2 regions of the Vibrio ostreae genome follow, and region 2 is predicted to be linked to the other one. Evidence: riboswitches for the same ligand, from Rfam matches in the RefSeq annotation. Region 2 holds a riboswitch; the other holds the start of a gene.

Region 1 (3,427 bases), on a different replicon from region 2:
AAATGCGCGCCAGATAACGCTGATGACAAAAACGCTCACCACACAGCACAGAAGTGAGCGTGAGCTCAATCCGGCCGCGAAAGACCGGAGCCCAGGTCACGAGGATATGAAATTCACCGTTCTCACCACAAGGGGCAATAGCTCAGGTTCGGCACTCTCCTGTAATCTGAGCAGAGTTAAGGTGTAATCTTTACCGCTGACCAACTCAGCACGACATTTTTCATGATGGCTCCCGCATTTTGAACATCCCCAAGAAAGCAAAAACCGCCCGAAGGCGGCTTCACTTGGTTAGAACTGGTACGCGACAGTCGCGTAGTATTTACGCTCTGGAGTCAGATAACCGGCCGCGGTCTCATACTCTTTATCGAATAAGTTACCCACTTTTCCGGAAAGAGTAACACCATTCGTGAATCGATAAGCGGTAGAGATATCGACTAGCGAGTAAGCAGCTAGCTTATCTTCGTTTGAGGAATCATCAAAACGTTTACCTTGGAATAGGTAATCCATATTGAATGACCACTGGTCTAACTCATAAAACAGATTCCACTTAGCGCTGTGCTTGGCACGACGGGCCAACTCGTTACCTGTTTCTTTATCTTCCGCATCAGTTAAATCATACGAAAGTTTGTGCTGTAACGGGCCAGTTTCAAACGACGCTCCGACTTCAAGACCATTAATCGTCACTTCACCATAGTTCTGCAACGGTGATGAACCAATCATATCAGTCAGTTCATTACGGTATATATTGAAGCGAAAATCTGCGAACTCGTATTGGGCCGTCATACCCACTTCATAGTTCTTTGATTTTTCAGGTTTAATATCTGGATTGCCATAACCTGGGTAATAAAGTTGGTTAAATGTCGGCGCTTTAAAAGCCGTCCCCGCGTTTGCCGTCACCCGATACACGTCGTTGATTTTATAACCAGCACCCAGTTGCCAGGTAGTATTCTGACCATAACGCTGGTTGTCGTCACTGCGCACAGCGGCTTCAACATTGTATTGTTCAGCCTGATACAAAGATGATAGGTAGACACCCAAGTTGGTACGTGAGCTTTCGTCATAACCTACCGTCGATTGAGAAACATCATCTTTAAACCAGTTAATCCCTACTCCGACAGATAGCGCGTTGCTCAAAGCATATTGGTTATCAAAAGAGAATTCGTGACGATCGGTCTGGTACAGGCTTTTATCTGAGGCAGCAGTAAAGCTATTTGACTTATCCTGATTAGTGCTCGCGGTCAGTCGGGATTGCAATATCTCATCATGGTAGTTAAGACGTGTCACAATGTTGTACAAGGTCTCATCACCACGCACATAATAGCCGTCAAATTCTACATCGCCCTCTTCCGCCATCACCAATAAGCCGACATCCCAGTTATTGTTAATGGTGTAGTTGGCGTTAGCAGTAACACTTTTCGCGCGATAACCATCATCATCAGGATCACTGGTTTGCACTGAATAGCCGTCAGTATCAACGCCTGATAAACCCAATGACATATGCAGATCGTCCGTTACCTGTCCAGAAGTCAACAGTTGACCTGAATAATAGTTGTCGCTGCCAGCTGTGGCTGAGATTTGATGTTCAGAGCCCTGAGTGGCGGTAATAATATTAATCACACCACCAATCGCATCTGAGCCATACAGTGCAGCTCGGCTGCCACGCAAAAACTCAATACGTTCAACACCCACTAATGGAATCGCTGAGATTGAAGCGGTACCTGTAGTCGCACTACCAAAACGCACGCCATCAATCAAAACCAGAACATGACTGGAGTTTGTACCGCGTACAAACAAACTTTGTGTCTGACCATAGCCACCGTTGGCTGCAACCTGAACACCAGGCAGGGTTCGCAACACTTCCAACACATTGTTGGCCTGAATGCGTTCGATATCCTGACGAGTCACCACTTCAATTGGTGAGGTGGTTGATTGCAGAGTCTGTGCAAAACGGTTCGCCGTCACGACGACAGTTTCATCTGCAGCAGTGTCCTGCGCCAAAGACACAGGGGCGTAAGGAAGCAGCGATGCAACTGCCATCGCCAGAAGGGATTTATTCATTATATTGTCCTAAATCGCGTTAAACCGACTGAGCATCACTGGATTCCACTACTTCGCTCAGTTGCTGGCAGGTCTTCGGACTTGAGAGCACTGTCACCTACTTACTCGACTTCCCACTTATGCAGTGTCCTTTGAGTTTTCGTTCTCTCTTACCGCTGCGCGTCAGTTCTGGATTCGCACCAGATTCCCTTTTCAGTTTTTAGACGTCTAGGTTGCTAAAAACACCAGCTTGGGCGTGATAGTATGCACCCATCAATGAATTGTCTAGCTGAGATTATCTTCAACTATATTTTTAACCATTCCGATGTTGTGATGAGAGCAAAACACAACGAATCGGGGACAAGACTGGACAAGCGCGCGGGATTGAATAAAATCTGCGCTCTTTTATTGAAAGTACTTTCTATTTCACTGCACCACAAAAAGGTAAAACCATGGCGACTCTTGATGTAAACCCGAACCAATACCAAGCACAGCTGGAAGAAAAGGTCTCGCGCCTGACCGATATGTTCCAGGCTTACCAAGTGCCGGAATTGGAAGTGTTCGAGTCTCCGCAGCAGTATTACCGTATGCGTGCAGAATTCCGCGTCTGGCACGAAGGCGACGACATGTACTACATCATGTTCAACCAGGAAACGCGCGAAAAATACCGCGTTGACCAGTTCCCGGCCGCCAGTCGTCTGATTAACGATTTGATGCCGTTACTGATTGATGCGATGAAAGACAATGACACCCTGCGCCGTAAACTGTTCCAGGTGGATTTCCTCTCAACCCTGAGCGGCGAAGTACTGGTCTCACTGCTTTACCACCGTCAGTTGGATGAAGAGTGGAAAGCAGCGGCTGACAAGCTGAAACAGCGCCTGAATGATGAAGGCTTTAATCTTAACCTGATTGGCCGTGCGCGTAAGATGAAAATCGTGATGGACCGTGACTATGTGGTGGAGAAACTGCACGTCAACGGCCAGCCATACATTTATCAGCAGGTAGAGAACAGCTTTACCCAGCCTAACGGTAAAGTGGCAGAAAAAATGCTGGAATGGGCGGTCGACTGTACTCAGGACAGTCAGGGTGATCTGCTGGAGCTGTACTGTGGTAACGGTAACTTCTCCCTGGCTCTGGCGCAGAACTTCGAGCGTGTTCTGGCAACCGAGCTGGCCAAGCCGTCTGTTGAATCGGCACAATACAACATTGCCGCCAACCACATCGACAACGTGCAGATCATTCGCATGTCGGCGGAAGACTTTACCCAGGCGATGGAAGGCAAACGTGAGTTCAACCGCCTGAAAGATGCCGGTGTGGACCTGAAAAGCTACAACTGCAACACCATTTTTGTCGACCCGCCACGCTCTGGTATGGATGTCGATACCTGTAA
Region 2 (3,427 bases):
AGGCGTCCCATCGGACCGTAGATGATCTCTTGCTGAACCTCACCCGGCAGAGAAGCAAAGTAAGGCTGATACTGCTCAGCGGTCATGGATAAAATATTGCTGCTCATCGCATCCAGTGCCGCTCGGTCATTGGGTAAATTGACCCCGCGTTGCTGAATCTGGTCCAGCAGTGCTTCCTGGCTCTCTGGCAGGGTGCCGACATCGTAACCCTGGGTTTGTAACGATTGCAGGATTTGCCACAAACTGGCCGGGACATCGAGGTTATCGGCGCCGATATTGTGGCGACCTGGGGGGTGGTTATAGTAGATGATCGCGATCTTCTTATCGCGATTCTTTTTAACCTGCAACTGATGCCAGCGATGGACCCGTTGGCTGATGAGATCAATGCCATCCTGCGCGCTGCTGATCGGTTGAATCCGAATGCCGCTGATGGCGTCATCCTGAATGTCACCCGCCGTTGCCACTACGATCGGCTGGCTGACTCCCTGAATTTCCGGCATGGAAACCTGATAGTAGACTTTATCTGAGGCGAGGCCGTCGGACGAGTTAAGCCATTCCTGCTCAGTGCGGTCACGCAGCTTGAGGGCTTTGAGCACCGGTACATTCAGTTCAGATAATACCCGGGTTGCCTGCTCACGTCCTTCACCGCCACCGATAACGAAGTCTTGTAACATCACAATCGCGGCCAGCGGCGCGCTGAGCGTTTTCAGGCTTTGCACTGCTTCAAGGCTAGGCGCGCCCCAACTGGCCAGAGCGACCAGACAATGCACGTCATCGTAACGGCTGATAGTGTCACACAGATTCTGAAAGACCAGACGATCGCCCGGACGGTCAGAGCCTGAGTGATCGATAAGCGTGACCACGGCTTTGTCCGGACTCAGCTCCGGCAGCGTTTCTACATACTGACCCTGATACCACCATTGCAGGCGTGGCTGCGGTTGCGGCGGGTGAAGGGTGATGTTTCCGTCGACCTGATGACTCATCCAGCGCATCAGCTCAACGGTATTATGGACTCCGCCGGCCTGCCAGTAGGCGCGCGCGTCGAGCCAGTCGCGCTGTTTGGGATATTGCTGTTTTAAGCTCTTCAGCCAGGGTGACAGATCATCCCCCGGACGTGTGGCGGCTATTTCGGTCACTTCATCGCTATTCGCAAACGGACGCGCCCGCTCACTGTGGCTGAGCTGGATCAGACGGTGATCGCTGCTGAAAATCATCACCTGCGATGGCGAGTGGCGTTGGAGATCACTGGCGACTTCACTGACGGATGCACCAAACAGACCAATACCGACCATAGCATCGGCTTGTTTAAGGATCCGCTGTCTGTCGTCCGGGGACATTTCCAGCCATTGAGTATCTGAGCGGGCGATAATCGGGTTATCGTGCGCGGAGGAAAATTGCTGCGCTGCCTGGGCAATCGTCTCAGCATTACGCTGTGACACCAGCAGAAACAGAGTGGGGGACGCTACGGCCTGAGCCGTGAACAACCCGAAAAATAACACAAATAGAAAACGCATTGTTACCTCAAGGAGAATAAACCTTAAGGCAAAGAAAACTGACTACTGACATTATGGGCGAAGCCAATCATAAACCAGTACCAGGTCTTCCCGCCCGGTGTTGCTTGGTAAAATTTGAGCTTCAAGTATCTGACTTGTAACCAGGAACGCATTTTCAAAAGCAAAGTGACTGTTTAGAACAAGCGGCTGCTAAAAATGAATAACGCTCAATTGGCTGGCTATTTACAGTTGCGGGTACAGTGACGGAATTACACCATCTTCCTTGATGCGGATGAGAATTTTGCATCCAGCTCGAAACGCGTAGTTATAGAGAGTTCTGATTGAAAGGTCAACACGGCTTGGCTGTGTGAATGGGTTTTATCGATTAATTAATATTTTTATCATTTTATATTGTTGTTATAAAGCTATGATTTTTATTTGTTCTGAATTATCTATGGGGGCTAATTTTTTTATCCACTCAAATAAAGAGGTTTCTTTCTGCTAGGCTTTTAACTCATAAAGTGCCTGCATCATTTCGGGCGCTGTCGCGATTAAGCACGACACAGGTACGCTAACTCTAAGTCTGATAAATAGTACGCTGGACGCAGTTCGAATTAGCTTGGTTTCACTGTTGCGATGACTCATGGAAAACATGAGAGGTAAATCGTATGAAAAACTTACAAAACTCAGAAATTGAGGCTTTTAAAAATCAATTTGGTGGTGAAGTTATTTTGCCGACCGATCCCGCCTTTGAAGAAGTTCGTCAAATCTGGAATGCCATGATTGACCGTAAACCCGGTATCATCGCACGCTGCACATGTGCGGACGATGTGGTGTTGGCGGTTAATCTGGCCCGCGAGCACCAACTGTTATTGTCCGTGCGCGGTGGCGGCCACAATATTGCGGGTAATGCTGTGTGCGATGAAGGTCTGATGATTGATCTGTCGCTATTGAATCAGGTCGAAGTTGATCCCGATAAGCGTCTGGCGAGAGTCGGTCCGGGCTGCACCCTGGCTGATGTGGACGGGGCGACCCAGAAGCATGGGCTGGCAATGCCGGTCGGCATCAATTCCACTACCGGGATTGCCGGTTTAACCCTGGGTGGTGGATTCGGTTGGCTGAGCCGCAAGTATGGCATGACCATCGATAGTCTGGTCAGTGCTCACGTCGTCACTGCGGACGGGCGTCAGATCCTCGCCAGCGAAACAGAAAACAGCGACCTGTTTTGGGGGCTGCGCGGCGGCGGCGGTAACTTTGGCATCGTGACCCAGTTTGAGTTCAAACTGCATCCGGTGGGGCCAAATGTATTGAGCGGCTTGATGGTATTCCCTTTTGCGCAGGCCAAATCGATTCTGACGCAGTTTGCCCGCTTTACCCAAACCGCGCCGGATGAACTGAGCGTGTGGATGGTGGCCCGTAAAGCACCGCCACTGCCGTTTTTATCCGAAGACGTGCATGGTAAGGAAATCATTGCTCTGGCGATGTGCTACGTCGGCGATCCGGCGGAAGGCGAAAAACTGATTGCGCCATTACGTCAGTTTGGTGATGTGCATGGTGAACATATTGGCGTGCAGCCATTCTGTGACTGGCAACAGGCGTTTGATCCCTTGCTGACGCCGGGGGCTCGCAATTATTGGAAATCACATAACTTTACTGAGCTAAGTGAAGGTGCGATTGATTGCGCGATTGAGTATGCGGCCAGCCTGCCATCGCCGCAGTGCGAAATTTTTATTGCCTCACTGGGCTGTGCCACCGGACGCCCCGAACCGGATGCGATGGCATATTCCAGCCGTGATGCTAATTATGTACTCAATGTTCACGGTCGCTGGGATGCGAAAGAAGATGATGAAGCCTGTATTGAGTGGGCGCGTGAATTTTTCAGAAAAAGCAAACCATTTGCCAGTGGCGGGGCCTACATTAATTTTCTCACTCAG

The links. A riboswitch is a leader RNA that binds a small molecule or an ion and turns the genes downstream of it on or off. The one in region 2 is predicted to bind cobalamin.
Region 1: another riboswitch for cobalamin. It lies ahead of KNV97_RS19460 (TonB-dependent receptor domain-containing protein); the one in region 2 lies ahead of KNV97_RS05810 (cobaltochelatase subunit CobN).

Annotation. Positions count from the first base shown of each region.
Region 1 covers NZ_CP076643.1:2,891,077-2,894,503, reverse strand. The annotation lists partial or broken gene KNV97_RS19465 (Dph6-related ATP pyrophosphatase) at 1-139, opposite strand, end outside; gene KNV97_RS19460 (TonB-dependent receptor domain-containing protein) at 289-2,058, opposite strand; cobalamin riboswitch at 2,108-2,302, opposite strand; gene trmA (tRNA (uridine(54)-C5)-methyltransferase TrmA) at 2,490-3,427, shown strand, end outside.
Region 2 covers NZ_CP076642.1:1,338,221-1,341,647, forward strand. The annotation lists gene KNV97_RS05810 (cobaltochelatase subunit CobN) at 1-1,514, opposite strand, end outside; cobalamin riboswitch at 1,619-1,820, opposite strand; gene KNV97_RS05815 (FAD-binding oxidoreductase) at 2,162-3,427, shown strand, end outside.